Regions from separate parts of the Streptomyces sp. NPDC047974 genome, predicted to be linked through region 1. Evidence: riboswitches for the same ligand, from Rfam matches in the RefSeq annotation. Region 1 holds a riboswitch; each other region holds the start of a gene.
The links. A riboswitch is a leader RNA that binds a small molecule or an ion and turns the genes downstream of it on or off. The one in region 1 is predicted to bind cobalamin.
Positions count from the first base shown of each region.

Region 1 (5,802 bases):
AGACGGTGACGGCGGGGCCGTCGGCGTGACGCCCGGCCGCCGCCGCGGCGGCGTCGTCGATGAGCTTCATCACCACACCGCCGTGGATGGTGCCGTAGAGGTTGGTGTCGTGCTCGCTCATGATGTGGGCGAGGGCCACCCGGGAGTCGTCCGGCGTCTTGACCGGACGGGACACGGGGGCGGGGCCGGTGGCGGTGGCATCGGCCACGTCAACTCTCCTTCGCGAGTCGCGGCGGGGCTGCGCCGCGTGCCAGGGGTGTCGGCGCGCGGGCACGGACGACGCCTCCGGCCTCCCCGGCCCGGTCCGGGCCGGGGGGAGGCCGGAGGCTACCGGTCGCGGGTCAGGAGGGCGGCAGCCGGTCGCGGAGGGCACGGGCCGCCGCCACGAGGTGCTCCAGCGAGGCGCGGGTCTCGGCCCAGCCGCGGGTCTTCAGGCCGCAGTCGGGGTTGACCCAGAGCCGCTCGGCGGGGATCGCCGCGAGTCCCTCTCGGAGGAGGGCCGTGGCCTCCTCCGCGGAAGGAACACGCGGGGAGTGGATGTCCCAGACGCCGGGACCGGCCTCGCGCGGATAGCCGTGGGCGGCGAGCTCGTGGGCGACCCGCATGTGGGAGCGGGCGGCCTCCAGGCTGATGACGTCGGCGTCGAGGTCGTCGATGGCCTGGACGATGTCGCCGAACTCGGCGTAGCACATGTGGGTGTGGACCTGGGTGTCCGGCCGCACGCCGCCGGTGCTGAGGCGGAACGCCGCCGTGGCCCAGGCGAGGTAGTCCGGGTGGTCGGCGCGGCGCAGAGGCAGGGTCTCGCGCAGCGCGGGTTCGTCGACCTGGATCACCGACGTCCCGGCGGCCTCCAGGTCGTCCACCTCGTCGCGCAGGGCGAGGGCCACCTGACGGGCGGTGTCGGCGAGGGGCTGGTCGTCGCGGACGAAGGACCAGGCGAGCATGGTGACCGGGCCGGTGAGCATGCCCTTGACCGGCTTGCCGGTGAGGGACTGGGCGTACGTGGTCCAGCGCACCGTCATCGGCGCCGGGCGGGACACGTCGCCGGCGAGGATCGGCGGGCGGACGTAGCGGGTGCCGTACGACTGGACCCAGCCGTGCCGCGTGGCGAGGTAGCCGTCGAGCCGCTCGGCGAAGTACTGCACCATGTCGTTGCGTTCGGGCTCGCCGTGCACCAGCACGTCGAGCCCGGTCTTCTCCTGGAAGGAGATCACGTCCCGGATCTCCGCCCGGATGCGCTCCTCGTAGCCGGCGGCGTCGATGCGTCCGGCGCGCAGGTCGGCGCGGGCGGCGCGCAGTTCGGCGGTCTGCGGGAAGGAGCCGATGGTGGTGGTCGGCAGCAGGGGCAGGTCGAGGTGGGCCCGCTGGGCGGCGGCCCGCTCCGCGTACGGCTGGGGACGGCGGGCGTCCGCCTCGGTGACGGCCTCGGCGCGGGCGCGCACGGCCGGGTCGCGGGTGATCGGCGAGTTGGCGCGGGACGCGAGGGCGGCGCGGTTGGCCGCCAGCTCGCCGGTGATCGCGTCGGTGCCCCGGGCCAGGCCCGTGGCGAGCGTCGTGATCTCGCAGGTCTTCTGCTTCGCGAAGGCCAGCCAGCGCCGGATCTGCGGGTCGACGTCCTTCTCGGCCGCCGCGTCGAGCGGTACGTGGAGCAGGGAGCACGAGGCGGCGACGTCGACCTGGCCGGCGAGTCCGAGGAGGGTGCCCAGGGTGGTGAGGGACCGGTGCAGGTCGTTGATCCAGATGTTGCGGCCGTCGACCACGCCGGCGACCAGCCGCTTGCCGGGGAGGCCGCCCGCGGCGGCCAGCGCGTCGAGGTTGGCGGCGGCCGGGCCGGTGAAGTCCAGTGCGAGCCCGTCGACCGGTGCCTTGGCGAGCACGGGCAGGGCGTCGCCGAGCCGGTCGAAGTAGGAGGCGACGAGCAGCCTGGGCCGGTCGGTGAGGGTGCCGAGGTCGCGATAGGCGCGGGCGGCGGCGTCGAGTTCGGCGGGGGTGCGGTCCTGGACCAGGGCGGGCTCGTCGAGCTGGACCCACTCGGCGCCGGCGGCCCTCAGATCGGCGAGGACCTCGGCGTAGACGGGCAGCAGGCGGTCCAGGAGGGTCAGGGGCTCGAAGTCCGCCGCCACACCGGGGGCCGGCTTGGCCAGCAGCAGGTACGTGACCGGACCGACCAGCACGGGGCGGGCCGTCAGCCCGAGGGCGAGGGCCTCCTTCAGCTCGGTGACCTGCTTCGCCGAGTCCGCCGCGAAGACCGTGTCGGGGCCCAACTCCGGCACGAGGTAGTGGTAGTTCGTGTCGAACCACTTGGTCATCTCCAGCGGGGCGACGTCCTGCGTGCCGCGGGCCATCGCGAAGTAGCCGGCGAGGGCGTCGGCGTGGACGGCCTCCCGGTGGCGCGCGGGGACGGCGCCGACCATGAGCGTGGTGTCGAGGACGTGGTCGTAGTACGAGAAGTCACCGGTGGGCACTTCGTGGATGCCGGCTCCGGCCAGCTGCCGCCAGTGCGCACTCCTGAGCTCGGCGGCGGTGGCGCGGAGGGCGTCGGCGGTGACCCGGCCCTTCCAGTAGCCCTCGATCGCCTTCTTGAGTTCGCGGTTCCGTCCCTGGCGGGGGTAGCCGTACACGGTGGCCCGTGCTGCCGCGACTGCGGACTTCGTGGTCACGGAGATCTCCTTCGCGAGATGAATCCCTGAGATCCGGGGACCGGACGAGGACGCGAAGGGGCGACGGACCGGACGGTACGCGGGTGCGGCATGGCACGGTCGCCCGTCCGATATGTGCGCCGACCCGCCCTCGAGGTCACCGGATGGCCGCGCGCGGAACGGTCCGCGTGCGGGCAACGGGCAGGTCTTCGGACTCGCGGGCACGCCCTCCTCGTGGAGGACACCTACTGGCCGTCGCTTCCCAGACCCGGTATGTCGGGTCCAGTGCGTATGACGGCGGTCGTTCCCGCTCACCGCTGCGGGGCAGTCCCGGATTCCCACCGGGTTCCCTCTTGCGACGCGCCCGCATGGCGTGCGGGGCGAACCAGCTGCACGGGCCACCCTACGGGTCCGCCCCACCGGCCGTCGGCGGATGTCCGACCCGTGGGACGTGACATGAGCCACCCGCCGGCGCCCGGGCGGCACCGCGGGCCCGACCCGACGGACCGCTGTCTGCCGTCGGTGAACACGCCCCCGAACGGGCGCAACGGTCATTACCGTCAAGCCACATGACGACGGTCACCACGCGCACGGTCGCCTACCCGGCCGACGACCTGACGATGATCGGACACCTCGCGCTCCCGGCCGGCGCCGGGCGCCGGCCCGCGGTCCTGATCGGACCCGAGGGGGTGGGGCTCGGCGACGTCGAGCGCCGCCGGGCCGAGGCCCTGGCCGAGCTGGGGTACGTGGCGCTGGCCTTCGACCTCCACGGTGGACGCTATCTGGGCGATCCGGAGGAGATGCTGGCCCGGTGCATGCCGCTGCTCGCCGACCCCGACCGGATGCGGGGAATCGGTCACGCCGCGCTCGACGTGCTGCGTGCCGAACCACGGACGGACCCCGACCGGATCGCCGCCGTCGGCTACGGCACGGGCGGCGCGGTCGCCCTCGAACTCGGCCGTGACGGCGTCGACCTGCGCGCGATCGGGACGGTCAACGGACTGATCACGGGCCGGCCGGGCGAGGCGGCCCGCATTCGCTGCCCGGTATGGGCCGGGGTCGGCTCGGAAGACCCGATCATGCCGCCCGCCCAACGGGACGCGTTCGCCGCGGAGATGGAGGCCGCGGGCGTCGACTGGCGCCTCGTGGTCTACGGAGGGGCCCTGCACGCCTTCCACCACCCGCCGGTCGACCACACCGTGCGTCCCGGCGTCGGCTATCACCCGCGGCACGCACAGCGGGCCTGGAGTGACATCGTCGCCCTGCTCGCCGAGTGCCTGCCCGTCCGGCCGGACGCTCCGTAGTCTCCCGGCGTGCCCGACGACCGGGCGTCCTCGAAGGGGCGACTGCGCGCCGCCGTCGTGGCGGGGCCCGGGTGTCCGGAGCCGTGGGCGCCCGGGGGGCGAGGGCCTACGCGTCGCCCTGGTCCGCGAAGCCGGTCCGCCAGGACGGCCGGGCGGGAGCCCAACCGAGACCGCGGGCCCGGGTGTTGAGCGCCCCTCGGGCCCAGGGCGTCCGGCCCGCGGTCCGTTCCGGCGCGGGCACCCCCAGTGCCCGCGCGAGCAGCGGCAGCCAGGCGTGCGCGGGGGCCGGCTCGTCGTCCACGACGTTGTACGTGCCGGAGGGCCAGGACAGGGCTCGTACGGCGGCGTCCGCCGCGTCCGCGACGTGCACGAAGGAGCTCACCGACGCGTCGGCGGCCGTGCTGCCCAGGAAGCGGGCCCCGGTGTCCCCGGCGAGGGCGGCCGCCACCGCGCCGCCGGGCGCGTACCAGGTGCCCGGACCGTAGAGGATCCCGTACCGCAGGACGACGGCCGTCGGGAGTTCGGCCACCGTGGCCTCCAGCGCCCGCACTCCGGCGACGATCCGGGCCCGGGGCTGCTCCCGCGTCGCGTCGAGCGGTACGGACTCGTCGGCGGGCGCGTCGCCGGGCGCGTACGCCCAGCTGATCGACTGCGCGACGACGCGGCCGACGCCCGCCGCCCGGGCCGCGTCCACGAGGTTGCGTGTCCCCTCGACGCGCACCCGGTCGTTCGCGGCGCCGTTTGCCCCGCCGAGATCGGTGAGTTGGTGCACCACCGCGTCGGGCGCGGCCTCGGCCACCGCCCGTAGGACGGCTCCGGCGTCCAGCACGTCCACCGGGCGCGGACCGCGCCGGGAGATGCCCACGACCTCGTGCCCCGCCGCCTCCAGGCGAGGGACGAGCTGACGGCCCACGGCGCCGGTGGCGCCCGCGACGAGTACCCGCATGGGCCCCAGCCTAGAAGATCCCCGCGGCCGTTACGGGACGGTCAGCACGATCTTGCCGGTCGTGCGGTCCGTCTCGCCGAGGGCGTGTGCCTTGGCCGCCTCGGCGAGCGGGAAGACGGCCTCGATGTGGGCGCGCAGGGCGCCGGAGGCGGCCAGTTCCGCGACGGCGTTCATGCCGGTGTGGTCCGCCTCGACGAGGAGGGACTCCACGCGGACCCCGCGGGCCGCGGCCTTCGCGGCCTCGTCGGGGTCGCCTCCCGGCAGGATCGAGACGAGGACGCCGCCGGGGCGCAGGACGTCGAGGGAGCGGGCGCGGGTGTCGCCGGAGAGCGGGTCGAGCACCATGTCGACGTCCCGGACGGCGTCGCGGAAGTCGGTGGTGCGGTAGTCGATCACCTCGTCCGCGCCGATCGAGCGGACGAACTCGTGCTTGGGCGCGCTGGCGGTGCCGATGACGTACGCGCCGCGGGCCTTCGCGATCTGGACGGCGAGGTGGCCGACCCCGCCGGCGGCGGCGTGGATCAGGACGCGCTGCCCGGAGCGCACGCCGGCGGTGTCGACGAGCGCCTGGTACGCGGTGAGGGCGGCGAGCGGCAGGGCGCCGGCCTGCACGTGGTCGATGCCGGCGGGCTTGGCGGCGAAGGCGCGGGCCGGGCCCGTCACGTACTCGGCGTGGGAGCCCACCCCGTGCGGGTAGGGCAGCATCCCGAAGACCTCGTCGCCCGGCTTGAACAGGGTGACGCCGAAGCCGACGGCCTCGACCACGCCGGACACGTCCCAGCCGAGGACGAGCGGCAGCCGGTCGAGGAAGAGGCCCGCGGCGCGGTGCTTCCAGTCGGTCGGGTTGACGCCGGCGGCGCGGACGGCGACGAGGATCCGGCCCGGGCCGGGGACGGGCCGGGGGAGGAGGACC
Region 1 covers NZ_JBEZNU010000016.1:144,715-150,516, forward strand. The annotation lists partial or broken gene AB0E19_RS23330 (acyl-CoA thioesterase) at 1-121, opposite strand, end outside; gene metE (5-methyltetrahydropteroyltriglutamate--homocysteine S-methyltransferase) at 342-2,660, opposite strand; cobalamin riboswitch at 2,843-2,994, opposite strand; gene AB0E19_RS23340 (dienelactone hydrolase family protein) at 3,209-3,943, shown strand; gene AB0E19_RS23345 (NAD(P)-dependent oxidoreductase) at 4,050-4,889, opposite strand; gene AB0E19_RS23350 (NADP-dependent oxidoreductase) at 4,920-5,802, opposite strand, start outside.

Region 2 (5,802 bases), on a different contig from region 1:
CTCCTGGAGCTGTACGGGTTCAACGCGGAGGTGCGGCGCGTGCTGGACGCCCGCCGGGTGCCGGTGGCGCGCACGCTGGTCGGGAACTACGTGACCTCGCTCGACATGGCGGGCTGCTCGGTGACCCTGTGCGCCGCCGACGAGGAGCTGCTGCGCCTGTGGGACGCGCCGGTGGCCACCCCCGCGCTGCGCTGGGGACGGTGAGCGGGCGATGAGCACGGAGACGTACGGCGCCGCGTTCGCGGTGCGGTGGATGGAGGGCGTCGCGGCGGCCGTCGACCGGGAGGCCGGGCGGCTCACCGACCTGGACGCGGCGATCGGCGACGCGGACCACGGGGCCAATCTGAAGCGTGGGTTCGCCGCCGTGGCCGAGGCGTTGGCGAAGGAGCCGCCCGCGACACCCGGCGCGGTCCTCGTCACCGCCGGTGGGCTGCTGATCGCGACCGTGGGCGGGGCCTCCGGGCCGCTGTACGGGACGCTGCTGCGGCGCGCCGGGAAGGCGCTCGGCGAGGCCGGGGAGGTCTCGCGGGCGGAGCTGGCGGACGCGCTGGCCGCCGGGGTCGCGGCGGTCGGGCGGCTCGGCGGCGCGGTCCCCGGCGACAAGACGATGCTGGACGCGCTGACACCGGCGGTGGAGGCGCTGCGCGGGTCGTTCGCCGCCGCACGCTCGGCGGCGGAGGCGGGCGCGCTCGCGACCGTGCCGCTGCGGGCCCGCAAGGGCCGGGCCAGCTATCTCGGCGAGCGGTCGGTCGGGCATCAGGACCCGGGGGCGACGTCCTCGGCGCTGCTGTTCGCCGCCCTGGAGGAGGTGGCGGCCCGATGAGCGGGGAGAGGGTCGGGATCGTGCTGGTCTCGCACAGCGCGGCCGTCGCCGCCGCCGTCGCGGAGCTGGCCCGCGGGCTCGCCGGCGGCGGCGACCTGGCTCCGGTCGCGCCGGCCGGCGGCACCCCCGACGGCGGTCTCGGTACGAGCTCCGAGCTGATCGCGGCGGCGGCGGAGTCCGTCGACGCGGGCGCCGGGGTGGCCCTCCTGGTGGACCTGGGCAGCGCGGTCCTGACGGTGAAGGCCCTCCTCGCGGAGGGCGACGAACTCCCCGCGGGGGCACGGCTCGTGGACGCGCCCTTCGTCGAGGGCGCGGTGGCCGCGCTGGTGACGGCGAGCGCGGGCGGCGACCTCGACGCGGTCGCGGCCGCGGCCGCGGAGGCGTACGACTACCGCAAGGTCTGACCCGGCCACCGCCGCGAGCCGCCCACCGCCGTCAGCCGTCGTCGGCCGCCCACGTCGGCGTGGGCCCCCGGCACGCGTCGCCCCGTCACGCTCCCGCCGTCGCGGGTGCGTGACGGCGGTAGCGGCCCGGCGGGAGGCCGTGACGGCGGGAGAAGGCGCGGGAGAAGGCGAACTCGGAGGCGTAGCCGACGGATCGGGCGATGTCGCCGACCGGGGAGTCGGTGTCGCGCAGGAGGCGGGCGGCCAGGTCGACGCGCAGCTCGGCCAGGTAGGCGAGCGGGGTGCTGCCGACGAGGTCCTTGAACCGGCGGGCGAACGCGGCCCGGGACATCGCCACGGCGCGGGCCAGGCCCTCCACCGTCCACGCGCGCTGCGGCTCCTCGTGCATCAGGGAGAGCGAGGTCCCGATCCGCGGGTCGCGCAGGGCCGTCAGCCAGGACGGCTCGCCCGGTTCGCCGTCGGCGCCGCGCTCCAGCCAGGCGCGGACCGCCTGCACGAACAGCACGTCGGTGAGCCGCGTCGCGAGGGCCTGGGCCCCGGGGCGCCGGCGGGTGGTCTCGGCCGCGATCAGCCGTACGGTGGCCTGGAGTTCGGGGTCGGCGCTCATGCCGGGGAGGTGGACGACCCGGGGCAGGGCGGCCAGGACGGGGTGCCGTCCGGTGACGCCCTCGTAGGCGAACTTGCCGCACACGACGCGTACGACCGGGCCGTCGCCGCCGAGGTCGACGACGCCTTCGCGGCCCGGCGGATGGGCCGCCTCCAGGTCCGGGTAGGCCACGGCGACCGCTTCCGGAGAACCCGTCAGCTCGTGCGGGTCGCCGTGCGGCAGCAGCACCAGGTCGCCGGGCACGAGCCGCAGGGGCGCCCGGCCGGGCACGCGCAGCCAGCAGACGCCCTCGGCGACCAGGTGGAAGCCCGCGGTGGGCAGGGGCGCGATCCCGCAGCCCCAGTCGGGCCGGCCGGAGCGCAGCTGGTTGAGCAGCACGCCGGTGAAGCGGGTCGCGGCCATGATGTCGGCGAGTACGTCCATGGCCGTGAGCGTAGGCGAGGAGCCACCTTGCGTCGCAGCGGATGAGACGTACGGGCAAAAAGAGGAGAGCTTTCGTCATGGAGCGTCCGGCGAGGGCTTCCTAGTGTGGAGCGCGGGCCGACGTCCACGACGGCCCGGCCGCACCCCCGTGCGGCCCCTGACGCGAGGGAGAAACCCATGAGCAAGGTCTGGTTCGTCACCGGTTCGTCGCGCGGCTTCGGCCGGCGGTTCGTCGAGGCCGCCCTGGACCGCGGCGACCGGGTCGCCGCCACCGCCCGCGACGCGGGGAACCTCTCCGACCTGTCCGGGCGGTACGGCGACGCCGTGCTCGCCCTGACCCTGGACGTGACCGACAAGGACGCGGTGTTCGCGGCCGTCGGGCGGGCCAGGGAGCACTTCGGCCGGCTCGACGTGGTCGTCAACAACGCCGGGTACGGCCTGTTCGGCGCCGTGGAGGAGCTGACCGAGCGGGCGCTGCGCGACCAGCTGGAGACCAACCTGTTCGGCGCCCTGTGGGTGACCCAGGCCGCGCTGCCGCACCTGCGCGAGCAGGGCGGCGGCCACATCGTGCAGATCTCCTCCACCGGTGGCGTCGCGGCCTGGCCGCTGGTCGGCGGCTACCACGCCTCGAAGTGGGCGCTGGAGGGGCTGACCGAGTCGCTGGCGCAGGAGGTGGCGGACCTCGGCATCCAGGTCACGCTGATCGAGCCGGGCGCGTACGCCACCGACTGGGGTGGGGAGTCGGCCGTCCACTCGGAGCCGATCCCGGCGTACGACGGCGCCCGCGAGGCGCTCGGCGCGTTCGTCGCGACGCTGGACCTGGGCGACCCGGCCGCCGCCGGGCGGGCGCTGCTGGAGGTCGTCGACGCGGACGAGCCGCCGCTGCGCGTCTTCCTCGGCACCCAGGGAAACGAGATGCTGCCGCAGGTCTACGCCGACCGGCTCAGGACCTGGGCGGACTGGCAGGAGCTGTCGGTGCGGGCGCAGGGCTGAGCACGGGGGGCGGCGGCGCCCCGGCCGGGTGCTTCGGAGCGCGAGTGACCGACCCCGCATTGTGATGAAGCAGGTCAACACACTAATGTCACAGGGCCTTGGTGTTCGGGAAACCGGTGCAGTACCGGTGCGGCCCTCGCCACTGTGATCGGGAGGTCCGGCTCCGTCCCTTCGGGGAAGCCACTGCTCCGCCGCGGGAGACCGTCGCGGGGTGGGAAGGCGGAGTCGGGCGGCACTACCGTCAGCCAGGAGACCGGCCAGGGCGCGTTGTCCATCCACGAGGTGCTGGAGAGGGTCTCCCGATCATGCATATCGCCGAGGGGTATCTGCCCCCCGTCCACGCGGCCGCCTGGGGCGTCGCATCGGCTCCGTTCGTCGTCCACGGCGTCCGCGCGCTCACCCGCGAGGTGCGCGCCAACCCCGAGTCCACCCTGCTGCTCGGCGCCTCCGGCGCCTTCACCTTCGTCCTGTCCGCACTCAAGCTGCCCTCGGTGACCGGCAGTTGCTCCCACCCTACGGGTACGGGGCTGGGCGCCATCCTGTTCCGGCCACCGATCATGGCGGTGCTCGGCACGATCACCCTGCTGTTCCAGGCCCTGCTGCTCGCCCACGGCGGGCTGACCACGCTGGGCGCGAACGTCTTCTCGATGGCGATCGTCGGTCCGTGGGCCGGATACGGCACCTATCTGCTGGTCCGGCGGTCCGGGGCGCCGCTGATGGTGGCGGTGTTCTTCGGCGCGTTCGTCGCCGACCTCTCCACCTACTGCGTGACCAGCGTCCAGCTGGCCCTCGCCTTCCCCGACCCGGGCAGCGGCGTGGCGGGCTCGCTCGCCAAGTTCGGCGGGATCTTCGCGGTGACGCAGATTCCGCTCGCGGTGAGCGAGGGGCTGCTGACCGTCCTGGTCATGCGGTTGCTCACCCAGTCCAGCAAGGGCGATCTGCTGCGGCTCGGCGTGCTCGCCGCGCCGAAGAAGGCGGAGCGGCGCGAGGAGGCGACGGCGTGATGAGCAGGAACACGAAGATCAACGGTCTGCTGCTCCTGCTGGTGGCGGCGCTGGCCGTGCTGCCGCTGGCGCTGGGGCTCGGCGACCACAAGGAGGAGCCGTTCACCGGCGCCGACGCCGAGGCGGAGACGGCGATCACGGAGATCGAGCCGGACTACGAGCCGTGGTTCTCGCCGCTGTACGAGCCGCCGTCCGGCGAGATCGAGTCGGCGCTGTTCTCGCTCCAGGCGGCGCTGGGCGCCGGTGTCCTCGCGTACTACTTCGGGCTGCGGCGCGGCCGGCGGCAGGGCGAGGAGCGGGCGGCGGCCCGCGCCGAGGGCACCGTGCCCGCCCAGGGCGCGGACAAGGGCGCGTAGCCGCCGATGCTGCCGATCGACGCGGCGGCGCACAGCAGTCGCTGGCGCCGCCGCCATCCGGCGGAGAAGGCCCTGCTCGGTTTCGGTCTGACGCTGTGCGCGGTCTGCCTGCCGCCGTGGCCGGGGGCGCTCCTGGTCGCCGCGGCGACCCTCGCCGTGCTGCTCGGTCCGGCCGGTGTGCCGGGCCGGCAGCTGTGGCGGGCCTTCCGGATCCCGCTGGGCTTCTGCGTCACGGGAGCCGTTCCGCTGCTGTTCTCGGTGGGCGGGCCCGGTGGTCCCGTCGCCTGGGCGCCGGACGGTCCGGTGCACGCGGGCGAGCTGTTGCTGCGGACGGCGTCGGCCTCGCTGGGCGTGCTCCTGTTCGCCTTCACCACGCCGGTGTCGGACGTGCTGCCGCGGCTCGTGAGGGCCGGGGTGCCGGCGCCGGTGGTGGACGTGGCCCTGGTGATGTACCGGATCGTCTTCCTGCTGCTCGACGCGCAGAGCAAGGTGCGGCAGGCGCAGGCGGCGCGGCTCGGGGCGACGACCCGGGCCGCGGTGTGGCGCTCGATGGCGGGGCTCGGCGCGACCTCGTTCGTCCGGGCCTTCGACCGGGCGCAGCGGCTCCAGACCGGACTCGCCGGGCGCGGCTACGACGGCACCCTGCGGGTCCTGCTGCCCGAGGCGCCCGTCTCCCGCCCGTTCCTCGTGGCGACGGGCGGCCTCCTCGCGGGGCTCGTCGCCCTCACCCTCGTACTGGAAAGGCTTCTGCCATGACGACCCCCACCCCGGTCGTGGAGCTGGTCGGCGCGGGTTTCGCGTACGAGGACGGCCCCGCCGTCCTCACGGATGTCGGGTTCGCCGTGCACGAGGGGCGGGCGGTCGCGCTGCTCGGGCGCAACGGCGGCGGGAAGACGACGCTGCTGCGGCTCCTGAGCGGCGGGCTGCGGTGCGGGAGCGGGGCGCTGCTCCTGGACGGCGCCGAGGTGGCGTACGACCGGAAGGGGCTGACCCGGCTGCGGACCTCGGTGCAGCTGGTGGTGCAGGACCCGGACGACCAGCTCTTCGCCGCCTCGGTGGCGCAGGACGTGTCCTTCGGGCCGATGAACCTGGGGCTGCCGGAGGACGAGGTACGGCTCCGGGTGGCGGAGGCGCTGGAGGCGCTGGACATCACGGCGCTCGCGGACCGGCCGACGCACCTGCTGTCCTACGG
Region 2 covers NZ_JBEZNU010000019.1:83,869-89,670, reverse strand. The annotation lists gene dhaK (dihydroxyacetone kinase subunit DhaK) at 1-204, shown strand, start outside; gene dhaL (dihydroxyacetone kinase subunit DhaL) at 212-823, shown strand; gene AB0E19_RS25420 (PTS fructose transporter subunit IIA) at 820-1,227, shown strand; gene AB0E19_RS25415 (AraC family transcriptional regulator) at 1,313-2,257, opposite strand; gene AB0E19_RS25410 (SDR family NAD(P)-dependent oxidoreductase) at 2,435-3,250, shown strand; cobalamin riboswitch at 3,305-3,527, shown strand; gene AB0E19_RS25405 (energy-coupling factor ABC transporter permease) at 3,556-4,254, shown strand; gene AB0E19_RS25400 (energy-coupling factor ABC transporter substrate-binding protein) at 4,254-4,610, shown strand; gene cbiQ (cobalt ECF transporter T component CbiQ) at 4,617-5,366, shown strand; gene AB0E19_RS25390 (ATP-binding cassette domain-containing protein) at 5,363-5,802, shown strand, end outside.
Region 2: another riboswitch for cobalamin. It lies ahead of AB0E19_RS25405 (energy-coupling factor ABC transporter permease); the one in region 1 lies ahead of metE (5-methyltetrahydropteroyltriglutamate--homocysteine S-methyltransferase).

Region 3 (5,802 bases), on a different contig from region 1:
GGTCGGAGCCCGCCCGGCCCATGGCGATGCCGACGTGGGCGGCGGCGAGGGCGGGGGCGTCGTTGACCCCGTCCCCGACGACCAGGACCTTGGCGCCGGCGTTCCGGAGCTCGTGGACGGCGGCGACCTTGTCCTGGGGCAGCAGCCCGGCCCGTACGTCGGTGATGCCGACGTCGGCGGCGAGGCGGGCGGCGGCGCGCGGGTTGTCGCCGGTGAGCAGGATCGGCGCGCCGCCGGTCAGTTCGGCGAGGGCGCGGGTCGCGGTGGCGGCCTCGGGGCGGAGCCGGTCGGCGATCCCGAGGACACCGGCCGGGCCGCCGTCGACGGTGACCACGACGGCGGTGCGCCCCTGCGCCTCCAGTGCGGCGGCGAGGACGGCGGCCGGGTGCGCGGGGTCGTCGAGGAGGCGGGCGGGGCTGCCGACGGCGACGGCACGGCCGTCCACGGTGGCGCTGACGCCCGTGCCGGGGGTGGAGGCGAAGTCCTCGGCCGGGGGCAGCTCCAGTCCCCGCGCGCGGGCCGCCTCCACGACGGCGCGGGCGAGGGGGTGCTCGCTGGGGTGCTCGGCCGCCGCGGCGACCCGCAGGAGCGCGTCGGCGTCGAGGGCATGGGCGTCGGCGTCCGGGGCGGGGGCGTCGGAGTCCGGGGCGGGGGCCGTCAGCGGGTGCAGGTCCGTGAGGTACGGGGTGCCCTCGGTCAGGGTGCCGGTCTTGTCCAGGGCCACCGCGTCGATCTGGCCGAGGCGTTCCATGACCACGGCGGACTTCACCAGGACGCCGTGGCGGCCGGCGTTGGCCATGGCGGAGAGGAGCGGGGGCATGGTGGCGAGGACGACGGCGCACGGGGAGGCGACGATCATGAAGGTCATCGCCCGGAGCAGGGTGGACCGGAGGTCGGAGCCCAGGAGCAGCGGGATCGTGAAGATCAGCAGGGTGACGGCGACCATGGCGATGCTGTAGCGCTGCTCGACCTTCTCGATGAAGAGCTGGGTCGGCGCCTTGGTCTCGGCGGCCTCCTCGACCATCGCCACGATCCGGGCGATCACCGACTCGGAGGGGTCGCGCTCGACCCGCACGCGCAGGGCGCCGGAGCCGTTCAGGGTGCCGGCGAAGACCTCGTCGCCCGGCTGCTTGGCCACGGGCAGCGGTTCCCCGGTGATGGTGGCCTGGTCGACGTCGCTCGCGCCGTCGAGCACGCGGCCGTCGGCGCCGATCCGCTCACCGGGCCGGACGAGGACGACGTCGCCGACGGCGAGGGAGCCGGCCGGGACGACCTCCTCCGTGCCGTCGCCCGCGAGCCGTGTCGCCGTCTCCGGCGCCAGGTCGAGCAGGCCGCGTACGGAGTCGGCGGTCCGGGCGGTGGCGACGGCCTCCAGCGCGCCGGAGGTCGCGAAGATGACGATGAGCAGCGCGCCGTCGAGGACCTGGCCGATGGCGGCGGCGCCGAGCGCGGCCACCACCATCAGGAGGTCCACGTCCAGGGTCCGTTCCCCGAGGGCCTTCAGGCCCTCCCAGCCGGGCTCCCAGCCGCCGGTGGCGTACGTGGCCGCGAACAGCGGGCCCCACAGCCAGGCCGGCGCGCCGAGCAGGTACAGCGGGAGGGCGGCCAGGAAGAGCAGCAGGGCCGCGAGCGCCCAGCGGGCTTCGGGCAGCGCCAGGACGCGGGTGCGCCGGCGGGGCGGTACGCGGCCGGGGCGGGGCGACGGGGCGGCGGGGGTCTGCGGCCCGGGGCTCTGCAGGACGGAGGACATGACGAAGCAACCCTTCACGGGGCCGGCGGGACGATGCGCCCACCATACAGGAACACATGAATAGGTCTTCAGGTGTCGTCCGTATCATGGTCACATGGGCCACGGACCGATTGCCACCAGCACCACGCGCGAGCGCCTCGACGCGGTCGGCGCCACCGACGTCGCCGCGACGCTCCAGGCCCTCGCCACGCCCTCGCGGCTGTACATCCTGGCGCGCCTGCGCGAAGGACCTTCCTCGGTCGGGGAGTTGGCCACGGCCGTCGGCATGGAGCCCTCCGCCTGCTCCCACCAGCTCCGTCTGCTGCGCAACCTCGGTCTGGTGACCGGCGAGCGCCACGGCCGCTCGATCGTCTACGCCCTCTACGACAACCACGTCGCCGAACTCCTCGACCAGGCGCTGCACCACGTCGAGCACCTGCGCCTCGGCGTCCGCGACCTGCCCGCCGAGCTCGACGCGCCGGCCGCCCGTACGGGCGCCGCCGCGGGCGAGTAGCCCCGCCGGGGAGCAAGATCCGGTCGTGGTAACTTGCCAGGGCCAGTCGCACCCCTGCACGGATCCACGCGGTCCGTGCGGAGGTCAGGGAATCCGGTGGGAATCCGGAACTGACGCGCAGCGGTGAGGGTGACGGGCGGGACATCGGCCACTGGGCCCCGAGGGGGCCTGGGAAGGCGTTCCGTCCGGACGACCCCGAGTCCGAAGACCTGCTGGCGGCCCGGGCGGCGGTCGTACGGCGCCCGGGGAGCACCGTACATCAGGCTCCGCGCATGAGCCGTGACGCAGAGGATCCTTCCCCGTGCCGTTCCCCGTGCCCTTCGCGCACACCGCCCGTTCCCCCCGTCCCTCCCGATCCGCCGGCTCTTCTCGTTCCGTGCGTTCCGTCCGTTCCGCCGTGCTGCTCGTGGCCGGTGCCGTGCTCGCGGCCGGCTGCGGCGCCGGCGGGACGGCGTCGCCCGGCCCGTCCGGAGCGAAGGCGGCGGACGGCGCCGGGTATCCCGTCCGCCTCGACAACTGCGGACAGCGCGTCGAGGTCGCCGCCGCGCCCCGCCGGGCCGTCGCCCTCGACCAGGGGTCGGCCGAGATCCTGCTCTCCCTCGGCCTCGCCGACCGGATGGCGGGCACCGCCACCTGGACGGACCCGGTGCTCAAGGGCCTGGAGAAGGCGAACGCGTCCGTGCCCCGGCTCGCCGAGCGCTACCCGTCGTTCGAGAAGGTGCTCGACGCCGAACCCGACTTCGTCAGCGCCTCCTTCCTCTACACCCTGGGCAAGGGCGGGGTGGCGCCCCGCGAGCAGTTCACGAAGCTCGGCGTCCCCACGTACCTCTCCCCCGCCGACTGCGTCGGCAAGGACAACGGCGGCGACGGCGACGGCGTGCGCACCGAGCCGCTCACGATGGACGCCGTGTACGGCGAAGTCCGCGACCTGGCACGGATCTTCGGGGTTCCGGAGCGCGGCGACAAGCTCGTCGGGGAGCTCCGCGCCCGGGTGGAGAAGGCCAAGGCCGGGGCCGACTTCGGGGACGCGTCCGTCCTGTACTGGTTCTCCGACTCCCAGGGGCCGTACATGGCCGGCTGCTGCGGCGCGCCGGGGATCATCAGCGGGACGCTCGGCGTGCGGAACGTCTTCGACGACACGAAGGAGGAGTGGCCGCAGATCAACTGGGAGACGGTCGTCGACCGCGACCCCGACGTGCTGGTGATCGCCGACCTGACCCGCAAGGCGCAGTCGGCCGAGAGCGCCGCGAAGAAGATCGAGTTCCTGGAGTCGCACCCGGTCACCCGGAACATGACGGCGGTCCGGAAGAAGCGGTACGTGATCCTCAGCGGCCAGGCCATGAACCCCACCATCCGCACCGTGGAAGGCATCGAGCAGCTGGCGGCCGCCCTGCGCACGCACGGGCTCGCGAAGTGACCTCCACCTCCACCTCGACCTCGACCTCCACTTCCGCCGCCACTTCCGCCGCCGCCTCCGCGCGGTCCTCCCGTGCGCTCACGCCGTTCGCCGGGGCGGCCGGGGTCGTGCTCCTCTGCGTCTCGGTCGCGCTCGCCGTCACCCTCGGCCCCGCCGACATCCGGGTCGCCGACGCCTGGTCCGTCGTCGCCGCACGCCTCGGCGGGGAGCCGTCCGGCCTGAGCACGATCCGCGAGGGCATCGTCTGGGACCTGCGGCTGCCCCGTACCCTCCTCGCCGCCGTGTGCGGGGCCGGGCTCGCCGTCTGCGGCGCGGTGATGCAGTCGCTGCTGCGCAATCCGCTCGCCGACCCCTTCGTCCTCGGCGTCTCCTCCGGCGCGTCGACCGGCGCGGTCGCGGTCGTCGTCCTCGGTGCCGGCGGCGGCCTGGTGTCCGTCACCGGCGGCGCCTTCCTCGGCGCGGTCTGCTCCTTCGCCCTGGTCCTGCTGCTCAGCCACACCCTGGGCGGGTCGACGGACCGCGTCGTCCTCGCGGGGGTCGCGGCGATGCAGCTCTTCTCCGCCCTGACCTCCTTCGTCGTGATGACCGCCGCCGACGCCGAGACCACCCGGGGCGTCCTCTTCTGGCTGCTCGGCTCGCTCGGCGGGGCGGACTGGACCGACGTCGGGGCGTGCGCGGCCGTCCTCGCCGGCGCGCTCCTCGTGTGCGGCGGACACGCCCGTACGCTCGACGCCTTCGCGTTCGGCGAGGACGCGGCGGCCGCGCTCGGCGTGTCCGTGGCGCGGACCCGCCTCGTCCTGCTCTCCGTGACCGCGCTGCTGACCGCCGTCCTGGTGTCCTCGGCGGGCGCGATCGGCTTCGTCGGCCTGGTGCTGCCGCACGCGGTCCGCGCCCTCGCCGGCCCGGGGCACGCCCGGCTGCTGCCGCTGACCGCGCTCGCCGGTGCCGTCTTCCTCGTCTGGGCCGACACCCTCGCGCGCACGGTCCTCGACCCGCAGGAGGTGCCGGTCGGCGTGGTGACGTCGCTGATCGGCGTCCCCGCCTTCGTCCTCGTCCTGTACCGCACCCGGAGCGGCCGATGACCGGCACACCGCCGACCCGCACGCCTCCCGTCGACGCCGGTGCGGGGCTCCGCGCCGAGCGGGTCTCCCGCACGGCCGGGGGCGCCCTCGTCCTGGACGGCGTGACGCTGGCACCGCGCCCGGGCACGCTCACCGGGCTGCTCGGCCCCAACGGCTCGGGGAAGTCCACCTTCCTGCGCGTCCTGGCGGGCGTCCTGGCGCCGGACGCCGGGGTGGTGACCCTGGACGGCGCGCCGCTCGCCGCCGTGCCGCGCCGCGCGCTCGCCCGGCGCGTCGCGGTCGTCGAGCAGCACGCCGACACGCAGGTGGACCTCACGGTGGCCGACGCCGTGCGCCTCGGCCGCATCCCGCACCGCCGGGCCTGGTCGCCCGCGGCGGCCGCCGACGAGGAGGCCGTACGGTCCGCGCTGGCCCGCACCGGCCTCACCGACCGGGCCCACCGCACCTGGCGCACCCTCTCCGGCGGCGAGCGGCAGCGGGTCCAGATCGCCCGCGCCCTCGCCCAGGAGCCGCGCGAGCTGCTGCTCGACGAGCCGACGAACCACCTCGACATCCAGCACCAGCTGGACCTCCTGGCCCTGGTCTCGGCCCTGCCGCTGACCTGCGTCGTGGCGCTGCACGACCTCAACCTCGCCGCGATGCACTGCGACCACCTGGTGGTGCTGCGCGAGGGGCGCGTGGTGGCGGCCGGGCCGGTGCGCGAGGTCCTCACCGAGCGGCTCGTCGCGGACGTCTACGGCGTCCGCGCCGCCGTCACCCGTCCCGGCCCGGACGGCCGCCCCCACATCCGGTTCCTCGGCACGGCGCGCCGGGACGCCTGACGGGCGGTGGCCTGTTCGCGCCCTGTCGGGGCGGGCCGCCGGATGGTCGACTGGTCGCCGTGTCGGGCATCATCGCGGCGGCCATCGCCGTCATCGGAACCTTGCTGGGCGCCGTCGTCGCCCACCGCTACCAGGAGAAGACCGCGCTCCGGTCGGCGGCCCGCGCCGGCCAGGAGCGCGGCCACCAGCGCCTCCTCGACGCCTGCGCCGGGTTCGTCGCCTCGGCTGAGGACTACCGG
Region 3 covers NZ_JBEZNU010000039.1:5,314-11,115, reverse strand. The annotation lists gene AB0E19_RS34110 (heavy metal translocating P-type ATPase) at 1-1,750, opposite strand, end outside; gene AB0E19_RS34105 (metalloregulator ArsR/SmtB family transcription factor) at 1,845-2,243, shown strand; cobalamin riboswitch at 2,330-2,454, shown strand; gene AB0E19_RS34100 (ABC transporter substrate-binding protein) at 2,620-3,660, shown strand; gene AB0E19_RS34095 (iron chelate uptake ABC transporter family permease subunit) at 3,768-4,742, shown strand; gene AB0E19_RS34090 (ABC transporter ATP-binding protein) at 4,739-5,563, shown strand; gene AB0E19_RS34085 (hypothetical protein) at 5,623-5,802, shown strand, end outside.
Region 3: another riboswitch for cobalamin. It lies ahead of AB0E19_RS34100 (ABC transporter substrate-binding protein); the one in region 1 lies ahead of metE (5-methyltetrahydropteroyltriglutamate--homocysteine S-methyltransferase).

Region 4 (5,802 bases), on a different contig from region 1:
GACCCGGTGGCCGCGGCGGGCCAGGTCGAGGGCGAACTCGGCGCGCTCCGACTCGACCTTGTTGTCGGAGCCGTGCCGGATCTGGCCGGGGCGCAGGACCGGCACCCGGTCGAGGTAGGTGGTGTAGCCGACGAGCACGTCGGCGTTGACGAGCGCGCCGCGCGACTCGGGGGTCAGCCAGGGGGCGCCGGCCGGACCGGTGCCGACGACCGTGACCTCGCCCGTCTCCCGGACGGGGTTCTCCCGGTCGATGCGGGAGGGCAGCACGGCCACCGAGAAGTACGGGACCGTCGACGGGTCCACCTCGGCCAGCTGCTCCGTCCGCTCGCCCGCCATGAACGCCCGCTCCACATAGCGCGCGTCCTCCAGGCGGCCGGCCCGCTCCAGGGCGCGCCGCACGGTGGGGAAGGTGCGGCCGAGCTTCATGACGACCGCCGAGTCGGTGCCCGCGAGGCGGGCCGCCAGCTCGTCCTCCGGCAGGGTGCCGGGGATGATCGTGAGGACCTCCTCGGCCTCGCACAGCGGCTCGCCGAGCCGGGCGGCGGCGGCGCTGACGGAGGTGACGCCGGGGATGACGGTGGTGTCGTACCGGTCCGCGAGCCGCTTGTGCATGTGCTGGTAGGAGCCGTAGAACAGCGGGTCGCCCTCGGCGAGGACGGCGACCGTGCGGCCCGCGTCGAGGTGGGCGGCGAGCCGGGCCGCGGCCTCCTCGTAGAAGTCGTCGAGCGCGCCCCGGTAGCCGCCGGGGTGGTCGGTGGTCTCCACGGTGAGCGGGTACACGAGCCGCTCCTCGATGTGGTCCTCGCGCAGGTGGCCGGCGGCGATGGAGCGCGCTATCGAGCGGCCGTGGCGGGCCGAGTGGTAGGCGATGACATCGGCCTCGGCGATCGCCTTCACGGCGGCGAGGGTGAGCAGCTCCGGGTCGCCGGGGCCGAGGCCGACCCCGTACAGCTTGCCCTTCACAACGGTCACTGCTGGATCTCCGGTTCGTGCGCGAGGGCGTTGAGGGCGGCGGCGGTGATGGCGCTGCCGCCGCGCCGGCCGCGGACCACCAGGTGGTCGAGGCCGAGCTCGTTGGCGGCGAGGGCGTCCTTGGACTCGGCGGCGCCGATGAAGCCGACGGGGATGCCGAGGACGGCGGCCGGCTTCGGCGCGCCGTTCGCGATCATCTCCAGGAGGTGGAAGAGGGCGGTGGGGGCGTTGCCGATGGCGACGACGGAGCCTTCGAGGCGGTCCCGCCACAGTTCGAGGGCGGCGGCCGAGCGGGTGGTGCCGAGCTCGGCGGCGAGCGCGGGCACGGCCGGGTCGGAGAGCGCGCACAGCACCTCGTTGTCGGCGGGCAGCCGCTTGCGGGTGACGCCGGAGGCGACCATCTGCGCGTCGCAGAGGATGGGGGCGCCCGCCCGGAGCGCGGCGCGGGCGCTCGCGACGACCCCGGGGGAGTACGCGACGTCCCGGACGAGGTCCGTCATGCCGCAGGCGTGGATCATGCGGACGACGACCGTGGCGAGGTCGTCGGGCAGCCCGCCGAGGTCGGCCTCGGCGCGGATCGTGGCGAAGGAGCGGCGGTAGATCTCGGCGCCGTCCTTCTCGTACTCGTACATCCTCAGCTCTCCATCGGTGTCGTACGGGCCGCCGCGACGGCCTCGGCCAGGGCGGTACGGGGGACGGGGACGCCGTCCAGCAGATACGTGTCGGGGCCGAGGGCGGTGACCTCGATCCGGGTGCCGTGCGGATGTCCGCAGCGGCGCGCGCAGCCGGAGTAGTGCACGGGCAGCGGCCCGCCGGGCGCGCGCGCCGCGTCCGCCCGCACGTCGGCGAGGGACTTGGCGCAGCCGGGCGTGCCGGTGCAGGCGGTGACGCCGGTGCGGGGGTCGGCCGGGCCGGTGACCAGGCCGTGCGCGGCGAGGGCGGGGAGCAGGTCCGGGGCCGGGCCCGCCACGACGACCCCGCGCCAGGGGGTGAGCCGCACCTCGTCCGCGCCCGCGCCGAGCGCCCGCAGCTGCCCGGCGGTCAGCCGGCCGAGGGGGGCGAGGACGTGCAGGGCGTGGTCGCCGAGCGGACCGGGTGCGGGCGGGAGGGCCGCCGGGGGAGGGGCGAAGGAGGGCACGGGCTCCGCGGTGATCGCCGCGCGGGCCAGGGCGCGGGCCCAGTCCGGGAGGTGCGCGCCGGGCAGCTCGCGCGGGCGCCACGCCCCGGTGCCGGCGGCCTCGGCGGCGTCGAGGAAGGCGAGGGCGCAGGCCAGGGCGGCGCGGACGGCGGTTCCGGCTGTTCCGGCGGCGGACCCGGCTGCTGCCGCGTGCCCGGCTCCGCCGGCTCCGGCGCCCGGCAGGCGGAAGGTTTCGGTGCCCGCCGTCAGGAACGCGGCGCCGTCCGGTGCTGCGATCAAGGTCACATCGCCGCCGAGGCCCGCGACGTCGCCGCGGCCGTCGTCGAGGGCGAAGAGGAAGCGGCCGGAGAGGGCCGCCGCGCGGGGCTCCGCGCAGAGCGCGGCGTCCAGGGCGCGGGCCCACAACTGCACGTCGGCGTGGCCGAGTCCGTCGAGGCCGGCGGCCGGGGAGGCCACGATGTTGCGGACCCGCTCGTGGGTGGGGGAGGGCAGCAGGCCCGCGTCGGCGAGGAGCGCGGCGAGACCGGCGCCGCAGCCGTCGCGCAGGCCGCGCAGCTCGGCGTTGCCGCGCGAGGTGACGGAGAGGCTGCCGTCGCCCAGCGACTCCGCCGCGTCGGCCAGGACCATGACCTGACGTGACGTCAAGCGTCCGGCGGGCAGGCGGAGTCGGGCGAGGAGCCCGTCGGCGGCGGCGTGCAGCCGGAGCGCCCCGGGGCACGCGTCGCCACGGTCCCTTGTCGGCGCTTCGCCCGGTTCGGGCGAGGGGGGCGGGGTCGGCGGCATGGCGGCGAGCATACCCACGGGGAACCGGGCGGCCACCGAGTGTGATCCGGCCGACTCTCGGGCCCCCTCCGGCCCGCCGACGCCACGCCTTACTATGCAGATCGGCATGGGGTCCCAGGGCCCCGGGGAGGAAGCCCGGTGAGAATCCGGCGCGGTCCCGCCACTGTGAGCCCGTACCGGCCATCGGTACGGGTGAGTCAGGAACTCCCCGCCGACCCACGACCACCCGGGGCGCGGACAACCCCGAGGAAGGCCTGAGCCTCGCCATGCTCCTGCTGCTGTCGCACTCCGACACCGACCTGCTCAGCGCCCGTGCGGCCGGGGGGCCGGTGGAGTACCGCTTCGCCAACCCCTCCCGTCTCCCGCTCGGCGACCTCGAAGGCCTCCTCGACGGCGCCGAGCTCGTCGTCGTCCGCCTCCTCGGCGGCGTCCGCTCCTGGCAGGAGGGGCTCGACGCGATCCTCGCCACCGGGAAGCCGGTCGTCGTCCTCAGCGGCGAACAGGCCCCCGACGCCCAGCTGATGGGTGCCTCCACGGTGCCGGTCGGCGTCGCCACCGAGGCGCACGCCTACCTCGCGCACGGCGGCCCCGCCAACCTGGAGCAGCTGGCCCGCTTCCTCTCCGACACCGTCCTCCTCACCGGCCACGGCTTCGAGGCCCCGGCGGCCGCCCCCACCTGGGGCCCGCTGGAGCGCACCGCCCGCGTCACCGAGGGCCCGACGGTCGCCGTGCTCTACTACCGCGCCCACCACATGAGCGGGAACACCGCCTTCGTCGGCGCCCTCTGCGAAGCGATCGAGGACGCCGGGGCCCGCGCGCTCCCGCTGTACGTGGCCTCGCTGCGGGCCCCCGAGGAGGAGCTGCTCGCCGAGCTCCGCGGCGCCGACGCCATCGTCACCACCGTCCTCGCCGCCGGCGGCACCAAGCCGGCCGCGGCGCAGGCCGGCGGCGACGAGGAGGCGTGGGACGCGGGCGCGCTCGCCGCGCTCGACGTGCCCGTCCTCCAAGCGCTGTGCCTGACCGGCTCGCGGGCGAACTGGGAGGAGAACGACGAGGGCCTGTCGCCGCTGGACGCGGCCAGCCAGGTCGCCGTCCCCGAGTTCGACGGCCGGCTCATCACCGTCCCGTTCTCCTTCAAGGAGATCGACGCCGACGGCCTGCCCGCGTACGTCGCCGACGCCGAGCGCGCCGCCCGCGTCGCCGGCATCGCCGTCCGCCACGCCCGTCTCCGGCACATCCCGAACCCGGAGAAGCGGCTGGCCCTCGTCCTCTCCGCGTACCCGACCAAGCACTCCCGCATCGGCAACGCCGTCGGCCTCGCCACCCCCGCCTCCGCCGTCGCCCTGCTGCGCCGGCTGATCGAGGAGGGGTACGACTTCGGGCCCGAGGCCGACCTCCCGGGCCTGGTCTCCGGCGACGGCGACGAGCTGATCCACGCCCTCATCGAGGCCGGCGGCCACGACCAGGACTGGCTCACCGAGGAGCAGCTGGCGAAGAACCCGGTCCGCATCCCGGCCGCCGACTACAAGCGCTGGTACGCCGAACTCCCGGCCGAGCTGCGCGAGCAGGTCGAGGAGCACTGGGGCCCCGCGCCCGGCGAGATGTTCCTCGACCGGTCCCGGAACCCGGAGGGCGACATCGTCCTCGCCGCCCTGCGCCGCGGGAACCTGCTGGTCCTCATCCAGCCGCCGCGCGGCTTCGGCGAGAACCCGATCGCGATCTACCACGACCCCGACCTGCCGCCCTCCCACCACTACCTGGCCGCCTACCGCTGGATCGCGGCCCGCGCGGAGGACGGCGGCTTCGGCGCCGACGCGATGGTCCACCTCGGCAAGCACGGCAACCTGGAGTGGCTGCCGGGCAAGAACGCCGGCCTGTCCGCCGCCTGCGGCCCGGACGCGGCCCTCGGCGACCTGCCGCTGGTCTACCCGTTCCTCGTCAACGACCCGGGCGAGGGCACCCAGGCCAAGCGCCGCGTCCACGCCACCCTCGTCGACCACCTCGTGCCGCCGATGGCCCGCGCCGACTCGTACGGCGACATCGCGCGCCTGGAGCAGCTCCTCGACGAGTACGCGCAGATCTCCTCCATGGACCCGGCGAAGCTGCCGGCGATCCGCGCCCAGATCTGGACCCTCATCCAGGCCGCCAAGCTCGACCACGACCTCGGGCTCCAGGAGCGCCCGGAGGACGACGGCTTCGACGACTTCCTGCTGCACGTCGACGGCTGGCTGTGCGAGGTCAAGGACGCCCAGATCCGTGACGGCCTGCACGTCCTCGGCGGCGCGCCCACCGGCCCGGAGCGGGTCAACCTGGTCCTCTCCATCCTCCGCGCCCGCCAGATCTGGGGCGGCACGCAGGCGCTGCCCGGTCTGCGCGAGGCGCTCGGCCTGGACGAGGCCGCCCGGCAGCGGTCCGAGACCGACCGGTACGAGGCGATGGCCCGGACGGCCGTCGAGACGATGGAGGCCGCCGGCTGGTCGGTGGACGCCGTCGAGGCCGCCGCCCAGGCGGCCCTGGGGCCCGCGCCGATGGGCGGCGACTGGTACCCCCGGGCGGTGGCGCGGGTCGTGCCCGTGCTCCGTTTCGCCTGCGAGCAGGTCGTGCCGCGTCTCGCCGCCACCACCGACGAGCTGACGCACGCCGTGCACGCCCTGAACGGCGGCTTCGTGCCCGCCGGGCCGTCCGGCTCGCCGCTGCGCGGCCTGGTCAACGTGCTGCCGACCGGCCGGAACTTCTACTCCGTCGACCCGAAGGCCGTGCCGTCCCGGCTCGCCTGGGAGACCGGGCAGGCGCTCGCGGACTCGCTGCTGACCCGCTACCGCGAGGACAACGGCGCGTGGCCGACCTCGGTGGGCCTCTCCCTGTGGGGGACGAGCGCGATGCGCACCGCCGGCGACGACGTCGCCGAG
Region 4 covers NZ_JBEZNU010000022.1:88,877-94,678, reverse strand. The annotation lists gene AB0E19_RS27470 (precorrin-2 C(20)-methyltransferase) at 1-963, opposite strand, end outside; gene AB0E19_RS27465 (precorrin-8X methylmutase) at 969-1,604, opposite strand; gene AB0E19_RS27460 (cobalamin biosynthesis protein CobG) at 1,607-2,905, opposite strand; cobalamin riboswitch at 2,985-3,120, shown strand; gene cobN (cobaltochelatase subunit CobN) at 3,160-5,802, shown strand, end outside.
Region 4: another riboswitch for cobalamin. It lies ahead of cobN (cobaltochelatase subunit CobN); the one in region 1 lies ahead of metE (5-methyltetrahydropteroyltriglutamate--homocysteine S-methyltransferase).